DNA from 2 places in the Paenibacillus sp. HWE-109 genome. Region 1 is predicted to be linked to the other one. Evidence: riboswitches for the same ligand, from Rfam matches in the RefSeq annotation. Region 1 holds a riboswitch; the other holds the start of a gene.
What was found. Region 1 has a riboswitch for cyclic di-AMP ahead of LOZ80_RS27445 (APC family permease). Riboswitches for the same ligand answer to the same signal wherever they lie in the genome.
Positions count from the first base shown of each region.

Region 1 (7,499 bases):
GGCCTCGCGGCTTCCGCGCTGCTGCTTGGCCTCGCGAGCCTCGGCCTGCCGCGCAGCGTGCTGCGCAGCAGTTGGAAGATCGCGGTGCCATTCCTTATCTTCATGGTCCTCTCGATCTGGCTTGCCGGCATGAACTGGACGTCGCCGGAGGGATCGTTCCGGCTGGGCTACTCGCTGGAACGCGGTTGGAGCACGGCATTCACGGTGACGCGACTGTTTCTTATTCTCATGGATGGCTATTGGCTCGCCGTGACAACACCCTACGGACAATTGGTAGCTGGACTGAATTGGGCTTTGAAATATCTGCGGAAAGTGAAGCTGCCCGTTGAATCATTTTCGCTTGCCGTCTCCATGATGTTTCGGTTCATTCCGATGATATTACGGGAGTGGACGCGGTTTTCAGCGATTGTCCGAGCAAGAGGCAAGGCAGCCATTCGTCCGGGAGCTGTCCGCTCACGGGATATCCCTGCGCTTGTCGTTCCTCTGCTGCTTGCCATGTTCCACAAAGCCGAGCAGCTGACTGTCGCCATGGAAATGAAGAAAATCGACGGCAGGCAGCTGCTGTTGAAAAAAAGTACTTTAAAGTGGCAGAACCGGGATAGTTATATCGTGGCTGCGGGGGTTGTTGGTTTTGCACTTTTACTTGTTATTCGTTAAGGTTTTCCAGGTGGTGCAAGTGGCTGCTTAAAGTATATACTTGTAGTGAAAATTCTTTATTGGGATGGCGGTGGTGAAATCAGTGGAGTCCGAATACACCCTGTACGAACAGCAAACGGCCAGACAGCTCAAACGTTGGGAAATCCGGCAGCATAAGCTCCCAAATCTCGTGGAACGAGCGTCCAAATCGATGCAGACAGGCATCAATAATTTGATCCCTGACAAGGTTCATGCGACGATTACCGCAACGGTAAAAGGCATTATTCAGACAACTCTGTTCGGCATCAATTACATCCCTGCGCAGGGGCCGCTGCAAGGGCTCTCTTTGGCAGATCGCGATGCGAAAGCAGAGGAATTGCTGGCGCTCTATAAGAAGATCGCCGCTGCCGAGGGAGCAGGGACAGGAGCGGGAGGGATTCTGCTTGGGCTTGCGGATTTCCCTATTTTAATTGGCATCAAGTTGAAATTTCTGTTTGAGCTGGCGCATGTCTATGGCTATTCGACGAAGGACTACAGAGAGCGTCTATTCATTCTCTATGTGTTTCAATTGGCTTTTTCCAGCCATGAGAAGAAACCCGAGCTTCTGCTTACCATCAAAAATTGGCGCAGCGTGGCTGACACTTTTCCGCCGGCTGAGGCCTATATGGATCAAGTGGATTGGAAGCAGTTGCAGCAGGAATACCGCGATACGATTGATTTTCGCAAAATGCTTCAGTTGGTTCCCGGTATAGGGGCTGTCGTCGGGGCTTGGGCCAATTATGGCTTGCTGGAAGAGCTTGGGGTGGCGGGGATGAATTGTTTTCGGCTGCGTTGGCTGCAAGATATAGCGAAACCTAAGAAGCTGTGAGTGGATGGGCACTCCGGCTTTTTTTTGTTTGTCGTAGACGATTTTCTAGTGATTTTTCAGGAGTTGAATCATAACATATAGAGAGAGCCAAACCGCCCGTCACCCTCGATTAACTATGTGATTATTTTCACATATCCACTTTCATGGGTTTGGTCCTCAGATTATCACGATTCAGTAGAGCATAAGTGATTCAATCGGAGGAGAGGATTTAGATGAAACCAGCGAAAGTAGTGATTCTGGGTGCAGGGTATGGCGGTGTTGTTACAGCGATCAGGCTGCAGAAGCTGATCAGATCGGGAGAAATGACGGTTACTTTGGTAAACAAGCATGATTATCATTATATGACGACGCATCTGCATATGCCCGCAGCGGGTACCGATCATCATGAGAATGCCCGCGTCGCGATCAGGGATCTTATCGATGAACGCAAAATTCATTTCGTGAAATCCACCGTTCAGCAAATCCTGCCAGCGGACAAAAAGGTTGTTTTAACGGATGATACGCTGAGCTATGACTACCTTGTCGTAGGTTTGGGCAGTGAGACGGAGACGTTCGGCATTCCGGGGTTGCGGGAGCATGCGATGTCGATTCATAGCATTAATAGTGTGCGGTTCATCCGCCAGCATACCCAATATATGTTTGCCAAGTATAAAATGAATCCCCAGCACAAAGAGTATCTGACATTCGTCATTGGGGGTGCGGGCTTTACGGGAACGGAGTTCGTCGGGGAATTGGCCGATCGCATCCCGGTTCTATGCAGGACTTATGATGTAGATCCGGCTCTCGTGCAAATCATTAATGTGGAAGCCTCGCCAACAGCCCTACCGCCAGGATTGCCGAATGATTTGGTGGAATACGGCATGGAAGTGATGCGCCGCAAAGGCGTTCAGTATAAGTTGTCGACTGCCATTCAAGCCTGCGAAGCGGACGGCGTCCGGCTCGGAGATGGACAGTTCATTCGAGCAGGCACGATCATTTGGTCGGGGGGTGTTCGCGGGAACGCCTTGCTGCAGCAAGCTGGATTCGATGTGCAGCGGGGGCGGGTGAAAGTGGATGATTACCTGCGCTCGTGGCAATACCCTGATGTGTTTATTACAGGAGATTGCTCCATTGTTATGAGTCCGGAAGGGACACCATACCCCGCGAACGCCCAAATCGCCGTCCAGCAAGGCTATAACACAGCCCGAAATTTACTTTATACCTTGCGTGGGAAACCGCTGAGACCTTTTGCCTATGACTACAAAGGGACTGTGGCTTCATTGGGACGCGGAGAAGCTGTTGGCACTTTGAAAGTGAAAAAAGTAAAGGGGAAATTCGCTGCTTTGATCAAAAAAATGATCGATGCGCGCTATTTATTCCTCATAGGCGGTATTCCACTTATATGGAAAAAGATGATTTTTAAACAAAAAATGTCAACTCGCAATTCTCATGTCAGAAGTTAGAAGAAAAAAAGCTGCCATCAAGGCAGCTTTTTTCTGTGAAATGACCTAGAACTACGATATCGGAAGATAAAAAGAGATAGAGAGAGATCCAAAACGTTGTAAGCGAATTATTGGAGGAATGAGAGGTTGGAATAATACTTTTTAAGACTTTTCCATCCTTTACTATGAACTGAGAAGAGAGTAGTATTCAGAACGTAGTTATAACTGAATATTTCGCTTAATTTTCTGAATAGAAAAGCGGGGGAACCATAGGTTTCAACGGGGTGAATAAGGTGCATGATATTGTACCTTTAGGGCAGATTTCTCGCGGCCCGAACCCGTCAGCTAACCTCGTAAGCGATCGTGAGAAAGGAGAACATGTGGCTAAGCACAAGGTCTATCCTTGTGTTTTTTTGCGTCCTAAAAAGGGAAAAGAACTCAATACTAGACTAATTTGGAGGAATTTCACAGCATGACAAGCGATTCATTGAAAAAAATTGTATTCGGCAAGCCGCTCAAATCGGCAGAACTCGAATCTGAAAAAATGCAGGTTTGGAAAGCATTACCCATTCTCTCTTCAGATGCGCTATCTTCGGTGGCTTATGGTACAGAGCAAATTCTATTAGAGCTTGCAACAGTGGGCATTGCTGCTTTTGCATTCTCATTGCCGATTGCGATTTCCATTATCGCTTTGATTACGCTGCTTGTGCTCAGCTATCGTCAAGTGATTGAGGCTTATCCTATGGGCGGTGGCGCCTACATGGTAGCCAAAGAAAATTTAGGCATGGTTTGGGGGAGACTCACAGGAGTTTCGCTGCTTATCGATTATACATTAACCGTTGCGGTATCGATCTCGGCCGGTGTGACGGCCATCACGTCGGCATTTCCAATCACGGTGCCATATATTGTTCCCATTGCTTTGATCTTGGTTTGGCTGATGGTTTGGCTTAATTTGCGAGGCACATCCGAGTCTGGAACTGTGTTCGCGATTCCGACGTACTTTTTTATTCTTTGTATTTTACTGCTGATTGGCAAAGGGATTTTCGACATGCTGAGCGGTTCGATGAACATGCATCCGATTCAGTTCGCGCCAAGCTCCATGACAAGTTCATTGACGCTATTCGTCATCCTGAAAGCATTCTCTTCCGGCTGTTCAGCCGTAACTGGCATCGAGGCTATCTCCGACGCTGTCCCGCATTTCCGCACACCATCCGTGAAAAATGCCAAGCGCACATTAGCTTCGCTAGGCACGCTGTTGGCTATCGTATTCGGCGGTGTGACGCTGCTCAGCTTGGGATACGGCATCGCGCCTGATCCGCATGGTCACACATCCGTCTTATCGATGGTTACGGAGCAAGCTTTTGGCCGTGGAACGCTATACTATGCCACGCAGATCGGCACCATGCTGATCTTGGTGTTGGCTGCCAATACCAGCTTCAACGGATTCCCTATTTTGGCTTCCATCATGGCTCAAGATAAAAACTTCCCGCGTATGTTCTCATACCGAGGAGACCGGTTGTCTTTTCACTACGGGATTGTCACGCTAGGTGTCCTGGCCAGTATTCTTTTGATCATTTTCAAAGGTAAAACAGATGCACTTATTCCTTTATACGCAATTGGCGTTTTCTTATCCTTTACACTGGCGCAAAGCGGTCTGGTCCGCAAATGGTTGAAAGAACGCGTGAAAGGCTGGATCGGCAAGTCGCTTATTAATGGTTTAGGAGGCATTGTCTCCTTTGCCGTGTTGCTGATCTTTTGTTTCACCAAATTCAGCGAGGGTGCTTGGATCGTCATTATCGTGACGCCAATCCTGCTCTGGCTCATTACGAAGGTGAGTCATCACTATGATGACGTTGCCAAACAACTGCGCATTGATATCGAGCATGAGCGTGTGTGCACGAAGGAGCCTGTTATTATTGTCCCCGTAGCGGGGATTCACCGCGTTGTTGCGCAATCCTTGAACTATGCCAAATCGTTATCGCCCAACGTCATTGCTTTCTACGTATCATTCTCCGATGAGGATGAAGAAGCGATGCAGGAGAAGTGGGACAAATGGGACCCTGGCGTAAGGCTTGTTGTGTTCAAATCACGTTACCGGACGATTCTGAAGCCGCTGGCTGAATTTATCGAACGGATCGATACGCATGTTTCGGAAAAACAATCGATTATGGTCATTCTGCCGCAATTTATGCCGAAAAAATGGTGGCACCGACTGCTCCACAATCAGTCCGCGGCGCGTATTCGTTCCAAACTTCAAGCGGACAAAGATATCGTTGTCGCCACTGTCCCCTATCATTTGCACGAGTAGAGTTGTACAATAAAGGGGAAAACTGTGTGAGAAATAGAACAGAGGTGAACCCGTTATGGCTAAGAAGAAATGGTCGTCCACAACCGCTGATACCAGTGTGCAAGATAAACCGGCAACGCTCAAGGATTTGCTTCGCCCAGAAATTCTGGAGGGGCTGAAGGCTCAGGCTGACGCAATGAAAGCGGAGGAACAGGCGCGCAAGGATGCGCTCCGAGCTGAGGCAGAAGCTGCACGCAAAGCGGAGGAGAAACGGCTGGAGAACGATTTTGGACATCTGCTCGAGAAGAGCGGACTTGACTGGAGAAAGCACAAATGAGAGAGCGCAGCTTGTGCTTTCTCTTTTTTCTATTCGCGATGATGGCGCTGTCAAGCTGTCAGTCAAGCCGTTCGCAGAGCGCTGCGGAGTCGGCTGAAGCAAGTTTGCCGCTTTCGGCGACGAGTTCAATGCCGAGCCCGGTGGTGTCTGGCAGGGAAGCAGCGGCCGCGCCCGACCGCGTCTCCGAGTCAGCGCCCACTTCAGCGCTGAGCTCGGAGACGCCTAGAGGGGAGCCAACAGTCGCGCCCGGCCTTGCACCGGGGCCAGCGCCCACTCCCGAGTCCCGCCCGCCCGCAACCGTAACACATACCTCCCTGTCTGCATCGGATATCTCTGACTTGGTTGACCGTTACAGCCAAATCGCTCCCCATAAGTGGGGGGAACGAGTCGCAGGCGTACGGACGCATATGGTCACGAAGGAACAAGTGATAGCGCTGACGTTTGACGCTTGCGGAGGGAAAGAGGGCAGTGGATACGACCGGAAGCTGATCGAATATTTGATCAAGGAGAAGATCCCCGCGACCTTGTTCATCAACGCGCGGTGGATCGCGGCGAATCCGGAGGTCTTTGCTGAGTTAGCGGCGAATCCGCTTTTTGAAATCGAGAATCACGGCACAGAGCATCGTCCCTTGTCTGTCAACGGCAGGTTGGCGTATGGCATTGCTGGAACCAAAAGCGTAAGCGAAGTCATCCATGAGGTAACGGACAATGCCGATCAGATTGAGAAGCTGACGGGGCGGCGGCCGCTGTTTTTCCGCTCAGGCACGGCCTATTATGATGACGTTGCTGCCAGCATTGTCCATGACTTGGGCGCCCAGTTGGCAGGCTATAATCTACTTGGCGATGCCGGGGCGACGTATAACACGGAGCAAGTCTACCGTGCGCTGCTCCAAGCCAAAAGCGGTTCTATCGTGCTTGCGCATATGAATCACCCAGAGAAAGATACGGCGGAAGGCGTCATCAAAGCCATCCCTGAATTGCAGAAAGCTGGGTTTCACTTCGTTCAGCTTGCTACCTATTTGTTGGAGTAGGAGTTCCGGCGGGAAATACAAAGGGTATAAATGGGGGTGATAGGCAAACTCAAGCCAACCGGAGCTCGTAATCCGAGCCCCGCCTGAACCCGTAATCCCAACCTCACTCAAACTTGCAATCCCCGCCCCGCTTGAACCCGTAATCCGAGCCCCGCCTGAACCCGCAATCCCAACCTCACTCGAACTTGCAATCCCCGCCCCCCTGCCATTGCTAACGAACTGTATTATGCTTATATACGAGAAAATAGCTACTTTTTAGATCTAACAAACTGTAGACGCGTTATGAGGTGGATTTTAGGCGGATTAGTGATCGTTTACTTCAAATAACGCATCTGGAATTCGTTGTCATTTTAAATCTATCGATTTTGATCGAATAAGGGGTGTTGGATTCGTAAGGGCGTCCCGCAAGCTCCATTGCCCCTTTGGGGGAAGCTTGCCTATTCATCCCAGAACAAAATTGTAAAGAACCTAGCCGCACAGGCTAGGCTTATTTCAATTATATGTTTTGGAGTGAATGCGGAGGAGTTACTTCAGCTGTCTTGCGTGGAGGGAGGGAACTACAGGGCGCTATTCTAGCAAAAAGTGGCATTATCGCGATCGAGAGGGAACTATAGTACGCTATTTTGCTGTTTCATAGGAAATTCAGCGCTTTTCGTTGGAAATAAGACCCTGTAGTTCCGCAACTGCCCTCGTATCCCTGCTATTTGCTTAAATAGCGTACTAGAGTTCCCTTCCCCATAGGTTTTGCCGCTAATAAGAGGTTGATCTCTCAGGGCGGCGCAGCCGTTTTTCTTAGGTCTGTTCGGATACCAAGGAACCTACCTACCTACCTACCTACCTACCTACCTTCGTTTCATCTCAAAAAATTCACATGCGTCCCGATCGTAGTACGTCAAATCACTGACCCTTGTCTGAACGA
Region 1 is NZ_CP091881.1:6,429,687-6,437,185, reverse strand. Features, by position in the region: gene LOZ80_RS27460 (ATP-binding cassette domain-containing protein) at 1-657, shown strand, start outside; gene LOZ80_RS27455 (EcsC family protein) at 740-1,504, shown strand; gene LOZ80_RS27450 (NAD(P)/FAD-dependent oxidoreductase) at 1,717-2,946, shown strand; cyclic di-AMP (ydaO/yuaA leader) riboswitch at 3,151-3,300, shown strand; gene LOZ80_RS27445 (APC family permease) at 3,398-5,233, shown strand; gene LOZ80_RS27440 (YqkE family protein) at 5,289-5,549, shown strand; gene LOZ80_RS27435 (polysaccharide deacetylase family protein) at 5,546-6,580, shown strand; gene LOZ80_RS27430 (hypothetical protein) at 7,423-7,499, opposite strand, start outside.

Region 2 (7,499 bases), 1.9 Mb from region 1:
AAGATTGTCTTGCGCGAAGGCAAGGTTACCAATATCACAACAGATAGCGTCAATATGCCGGAAGACGGGTATGTATTTTTATTAGGCAATAGCGCCAATAATCGCACCCATGTGCTGCCGAATATTCATCTCGGTGATTCCGTCCAACTCGTCTCCGCTCTCCATAACGAAGACAACGGCTCTGCCGTCCAATTGCCGACTGTTGATGCCGCTATTGGCGCAGGCCCGCATTTGCTGACCAATGGTGTGGTTGATTTGGATGCGCAGCGGGATGGATTTACCGATCCTAAGATAACGACAAGCGCTAACGTGCGCAGCTTCATTGGGATAGATGCTTCCCGTCAAATGGTCATGGGGACGCTATCTACGGCCACTATGGCCGATATGGCGGAGGTCCTGCTGAAGATCGGACTAACGGATGCAATGAATCTGGATGGAGGCGCAAGCTCATCTCTGTATGCGAACGGCACTATGCTGCGAAGTGCAGGACGTGAGCTTAGCAATGCTTTCGTGGTGGAACGCTTGGATCATCCACAGATCCAGCTTGAGGTGAATGGGCAGTTCGTCCATGAATTCCGAGGTTATTTGCTGCAGGAAACCAGCATGGTTCCTTTTCGCGGGATATTGGAGAGAATTGGAGCCAAGTTTCAGTGGCAGGAAGCTACGCGTACATTAAGTGTTCAGTATGGGTCCAAACAGCTTGAACTGCAGCCGGATCATGCTGTCATGAAAGTCAACGGCAAATCCGTTACGCTCCCCGAGGCGCCAACGATTAAGGATGGTCATATTTATATGCCGCTTAGGGCCATCATGGAGTCCTTGGGCGGAAAAGTTCAGTGGGATCCTTCCCTGTACCGGGCGTCCCTTCAGTTCTAAGTCCCTAGTGAACGCGGTTCATTCGCACAACATGGTAATACAGGTAGCTGCTCACTTCTTGCTCGACTTCCAGGTAACCCTCAACATGCACGTAATCACCCAACATGAAGGTGGATGCATCCAAGGAACTCGTGTGCGTCAGGAAGAGGAGAGCAGCCTTTTCATTCCCAATCACAAATCCGGTTTGTTCTTTCACTTGGAACTTATCCAACACCTTGCCATGATGGGATCTTGCAATATGATGGAATCGCCATGATTCATTTTCCTTCATAATAAAATAAAGCACACGATTTCGCTGATTGTTGCTGAACTCTCTAGTCACACCGATCATGCGCACATTGTCGCCCAAGCTCAAGTACTCATCTACGACATAGGATTTCAACCGCAATCTATGTTTATTTTTGTACTGAATATAGGCTTCCATCTCTTCAATGGATCTTTGATCTGTCGGGTCCTGCTTGGTGGCATAGAAGACTTCTTTAATAAACGTGTCCGTTTGGAGGCTGCGCGCCCCTTTGAAATGGTTGTACGTCCGAAAAAATTGTTCGATGACTTCCCGGATATCCTCCGGTATGGCAGGTCTTTGCTCCACGGTATCCATGCTGTTGGTTCGTTCCGAATGTTTTCTTTTGTGAAACCAGCTTTTCCAGACGCTTAATTGCATGGCATTCGTGTCCCCCGCTCTTTCTTCCAAACATTTCTTCATTATAGGCTAAAATCCATAAAAATTCGATAAAAATCGCATCTTTTCGCACAAAAAAAGAACATCTGCCTGCTATGCTTTCCATAGAAAGCAACCTAGCAAACAAATGTTCGATAAAGTCAATGATTACAGGACTCTTTTGGCTCCTACATACCTTGCGCTCCAATACGAGCTCGATAGGCTCTCGACTGTAACGCCTCGAGATGTTGTGGACGAAATGAACTGATCATTCCCCAGATAAATGCCTACATGATTCACCGTTTTGGCTGCAAAGAAAACCAAATCGCCTACTTGCAAATCGGTTACTGAATTACTGAGCGCACTGTGCATTTCCGCGGATGTTCGAGGCAGTTCAATGCCTTTGGCTTCAAATACATAGCGTACAAAACCGGAACAATCGAATCCTCTCGGCGTTGTACCTCCCCACATATAGGGCACACCCATGTACGCATTGGCCGTCTGGACAATCTGCTCCGGCATAGAAGGAACAACGGCTGCTGCTTTCATCACAGGCGGCGCAGGCGGCGGTGCAATCCAAGCAGGCTTGTGCGACTTCCCGTCGACATCCACAATAGCAATCTGATTAGCTTCATTCCATTCTATCGGAGATCCGAAGGTTTCGGTAATGAAACGCAGCGGAACGTATGTGTTGCCTTGATAGACCGTTGGACTGCTCTCTAAACTGATTTTCTTGCTGTTCACAATCGCTTGCTGCTGATCTGTGATCAATAGAATCGACTGCTGCTTGTTCAGCAGCGTAACGACAATCGCATCTGCTTGCTTCGTCCAGCTCACTTGATAGCCCAGTTTCTCAGATAGAACTCGGAGCGGAACCTGCATGACGCCTTGCTCATCAATGTAAGGCTGCACTTCCGGAAACTTAAGCAATTCGTCATTGACCTGAACCTTTACAGGATGGTCAGCTGGCGATGCCGCTGCTGCTTGCGCGGTAAATAAGGGTACTGCGGCGCAAAGAACTGCGCAGGAACCAATAAAACGTTTAGCCAAAACCTTCAAACCCTTGCCTCCTTGAAGCCTCCGAGGTTAGTTGACGGGTTCGGGAAGAGGTTCCCTAGTCCAATTGGCAAGCCAACTGATCATTCACCCCAAGTAAAGAAGTCCCCCGTACCAGAGCTTTTGCTGCTCATGGATTCGGCATTTTTTGTCTATGTTAGACTAGCACAGTTCGACGCAAGGTTACAACTTTTGCGGAATAGAAACAATTACCAACTAGTTTAATAACCGTACTTATTACGAATCAACCGCTAATTGATCCTCGTCAGGATGATGCTATCATGCGCCAAGGTCAAGCTCGCACTTCCCGGATCCTTGCCGGTAATTTGGAACTTGAACAGCTTGTTGCCCGCCGTTGGGAAGATCTTCTCGCCCAATCCGACGATCGCATAGCCCTGCGGGCTATCATGCTGATCGATAGGGCTTCCCTGCGCCACGCCGTCAATCAGCAGTTGCTCCGTCCCACGGTCCGGGTGCTTCTTGACTCTGGCGCTGATGGCGTAAGTCCCCGCTGTCGGCACATTCACCGTGTACTGAATCCAATCGCCTACGGCATTGAAATTGCCGTAACTCACGCTGCCGCCACTTGCAGCCGTGTCCACCGTATTGGCGAAGCTGTCGCCGGAAGAAACGGACGTCGTTAAGCTCTCATTTTCCAATATGAGCGGTTGCTTCGTCAGTGAAATATAATCCGTTGCCAAGCCGTAGGAAGCACTGCTGGCATTCTTTCCTGTCACTTGGAATTTGAACTGTTTATTGCCAGGCGCAGCGAAGGTCACATCGCCTAGATCAACCACGACATACGCCTGCGCACTTTGGTATTCGTCGATTGGCGCGCCTTGAGCCGCTCCATCAATATACAGTTGCGCGATCCCGCGACTTGGATGCTTCTTGACTTGCACTCTGACGCGGTACGTGCCGGTAGACGGTACATTCACGGTGTACTGTACCCAGTTGCCTACAGCGGTTGCATTGCCATAGCTCAACGAGCCATTACTTGCAGCCGTGTCCGCCGCAATCGCGGAAGTCATTCCCGATGAGACGGTCGTCGTCAAACTCTCATTCTCGTACTTCACCGCTTCCGGCACCGCAGGCGGGAGCAGAATATCCGGCGACTGATAGGTTAGCCGGATATAATCCGTTGCCAGCCCGTAACCGCTGCTGCTCGCGTTCTTGCCTGTCACTTGGAATTTGAACAGCTTGTTGCCCGCCGTGTTGAAGGTAACGTTGCCCAGATCCACCTCGACATAGGCTTGAGCGCTTTGGTACTCGTCTATGGGAGAACCTTGAGCTGTCCCGTCGATGTACAATTGCGCCGTCCCTCGGCTTGGATGCTTCTTTACTTGTGTCTTCAATCGGTAAGTGCCAGGACTTGGCACATTCACCGTGTATTGTATCCAATCCCCTGCAGCGTTGAAATTGCCATAGCTTAACGAACCGTTGCTCGCTGCCGCATCCGCACCGTTCGCCGAAGTGTCGCCCGTAGAGACCAGCGTTGTCAGACTTTCCGCCTCGAACTTCGTTCCGGAATTGATTGTCACACTGCCCGTGCCGCCGGCGCCGATGGCAACATCGCTCGTAATCGCTTTATTGGCTGTCCGGTCAAAGACGATAACTTTCCCGGTTGAATTAGCCGTCCCGGTCACATTCACCATCAAGCTGGAAGCGCCTTCCACTTGTGTAAAAGAGGAAACTTTCTCATCCGCATAGAGAACTTGCATGCCAGACGAGGCATTGTCCTCTTGCAGCCAGAACGCTTTGCCTTTGGACGTATTTTCAGCTAGATTAATGGATAATCCGGTGGATTTCAATTGTGCTCCGGTAAACTTTCCTTTATACATATAGGAGCTGTTGCCGCTGTCATCCATCGTAATGTCTTCCACCAAATACGTTTTGTTGCTGTCCAACCAACGCAGATTGAGCGTTACATCTGTTGCCCCGCCAGTATTGGCCGCCGTCGCAATAACAAGCGCTTGGGCTTTATCCTCCGTCGTATACATCCAGGCATAGGAACCTGACGTATCGAAGTCTGGACCCGCATACAAAGGTCTTGTCGTCTGATCAGTCAATGCCTTGATCCGCGGACTTTTGCGCCAGTCATTGAATTTCCGCAAGGAGCTGATCCCCGCTGTCGTCCAGCTGGTCGGGTCCGTATTGAACTTGATGACCCTCGCCATCATGTACGAGTAATAATCCTCCACTTTACCAGATGGATTACCGCCGTAATAGACCGAATTCATAGGCAGATAGCCGAAACTGTCCATGCCTATTTTCATACTGGTGCCTACGCCGCCATTGGCAGATAGAAAGCCGTTATCTGATATATGCAGCAGACCATTATTCCGGTCGCCTTGCGTCGGATAAATATCCACTTCACTGGTGAGTTTCCCGATGAAATCCGGGTGTCTGGACACCAGATCGTTCATGTAGTTCCGGACCAGCACATTTTTGCGATACACGCTGTCGCTTGGATGTGAAGTTGTCGTAGCCGCTGTATTCGGCCAGAATTCCGTCAAATCAATCATCTGGTGCGATAAATGATACTGTGGAATCAGGGTATCCTCGACCTGGCTTCGCTTAAATTCAATATTCGCCGGATCGGCCAAATCTCGGCCGAGATCATGGTTATCACCCGTCATGCTGAACCACAAGCCAAACCGTAAACCCTGTGAAACAATGTAATCCGTCAGTGAGGCCAAATTCGTAGTAAAACTCGTCTTGGCCGTTGTCGTATCCCGGGTTGTATTCCAAAGATCATCCACCATAACCATATCCAAACCAGCTTGTGCAGCCTTGGGGATCACTGTATTTCGGAAGAAGGCATCCGAACGGCTGGCAATATAGTCCCAATCATTGGTCGTAAACAGCGAGGTCACATCGTGATACTTGAATCTTTTTCTAAAATGTTCTTCCACCGCCATTTTCCCATCCACAATATCTCCCTTGAACACGGTCATATTGACGGAAATGTACTCGAATTCCTCATTCGGGAACAGCACTAGCTGCAGTGCTTCGGTATTCGTGGAAAGCTTGACATTCGTGATCCCGCTCCAAGCATTGATGCTGGCGAATGGCAGCCTGTTCGGCGCCCCTTCGGTTTTCCAGTTCATCTCCGGCTGCAAACCCCAGCCATCCCCTGTGTCATACACCGTGATCGCGTTGCGTCCTGTATTCGGAGCGAGCGCACCTGTTGTACTGAACCACGCCATGTTCGGAACATAGTGCAGCGTATGAGGATCATTCGGCAAGTTAAGCGCCAGAATATCTGAATTCGTAATCGTCTTATCGGAGGCGGCATTATTTTTGATTGAATTGCTGTATTTGATGCCGGAATTACCGTTATAGATTTCGAACTTCAGATTAATCGTGACATTCTGCGGTGTGCTCCGGGTGACCGGAATCGTCAGCAGCTTGCCCCAATTGGTGCCGAATTTGGTGATATCCGTCACGGTTGCGGTACCTAGCGTCCATCCGCCATCGTTCGCGTACAGATCACTTCCGCCATAATTGTAATAAAATAAATACTGACTTCCTGTACCGGTCAAATACTCCTTGCTGGCCTCCTTGTTGTAGAAGCTTGTCATTTGAATGCTTCCGCTGGCAAAAGAGACCACCGACTTCATAACATCATTTTCCAGCGTCCACACATTCCCGCTTCGAGTTACCAAAGCATTCGCTGCCTGAGCCGTCGGGATGCTGCCTTGCGAAGCAAAAGGAATACCTGTGAATCCAATTGTGATCATAAGCAAGAGGGACATCACTATGCGCATTGTTTTACCGTGCATCAACTTTTCATTCCTCCTCATGAAGTGGATGAAATCTCGTAGTCGGGCAAATCTCTGGTAGCCTACTTCCCTTGAACGGCGCGCTGTTGTTTGAAAATATCATAAATATCCTTGGTCAAAATGATTTTGTCGCGATCTTTGGCATAGAAGTTCTTATACCAGTCGTCCACCTGTTTCCCGCCTGCTTTCTCCCAAGCCGCAATCGCATCTTGTTTCGCTTGTTCCGGTGTATAATTGGCTGTCAGGATCGACTTCACCCAAATATCGCCTTCCCCTACACCTACTTGTTTCGTTGTGTTCGTTAGAATCAGCTGCAGCTCCTTAGGCAGCTGCGGCATTTGCTCCGCATGCGTCGGTCCAGCCACAGGCAGATCAAAATTAACGAACGTCGAGTTCAGCTCGAACATCGTCTTCACTTGATTCTGAGTCGCATCCTTCGCGTCCAGCTTCTCTGTGCCAAAGTAGCATTTGCCAGCCAAAGTCGGCGAAGCCAGCATTCCAAAATCTCCAGCGCCGAAATTGAATTCGGTTTTCCACTTATCCATGTCCGTGATTTGTGTACATTTATTTGCTTCCGATTTGCTGTGCACGCCCTCAAACCCGTAGTACATCGTCTTCATGAATTTCTCCGACGAAGCGAAATCCACGTATTTCATCACTGCTTCCGGGTCCTTCGCTTGTGAGTTCACGACAGCCGTCATTTGAATTGGATTGACGAAGATGGAGTTGAATTGACCGACTGGAGTTTTGGGATATGGAATCACCGTTATCTCCGCATCCGGCACGTTCTTTTTCAAATTCAAATAGAAATCATTATAAAAGACGAAGGGCACATTGAATTGCTCCATATAGATGCCGATTTTGCCGTTCAGGAAATCCTGCTTTGCTTTCGAACCATTTTTATCATTGAGGTAATCCTTATCAACCAATCCTTCGCTGTAGAGCTTCCTTTTAAACTCTGTAACCGCCTTAATATTGTCCCACCCGTGAACGAGTTCATTGTTTTGCACGATGAAGCCTGGATACGTTACGCCGAACATTTCATCCAATATTGCGCCTGAATTGTACGACATCGCAATGCCGTAAGTATCCTTCTTGCCATTGCCGTCCGGATCCTGTTC
Region 2 is NZ_CP091881.1:8,308,353-8,315,851, reverse strand. Features, by position in the region: gene LOZ80_RS36010 (phosphodiester glycosidase family protein) at 1-876, shown strand, start outside; gene LOZ80_RS36005 (hypothetical protein) at 881-1,582, opposite strand; gene LOZ80_RS36000 (C40 family peptidase) at 1,706-2,596, opposite strand; cyclic di-AMP (ydaO/yuaA leader) riboswitch at 2,598-2,747, opposite strand; gene LOZ80_RS35995 (GH36 C-terminal domain-containing protein) at 2,845-6,378, opposite strand; gene LOZ80_RS35990 (extracellular solute-binding protein) at 6,441-7,499, opposite strand, start outside.
Region 2: linked by a shared signal. The riboswitch ahead of LOZ80_RS36000 (C40 family peptidase) and the one ahead of LOZ80_RS27445 (APC family permease) in region 1 are both predicted to bind cyclic di-AMP.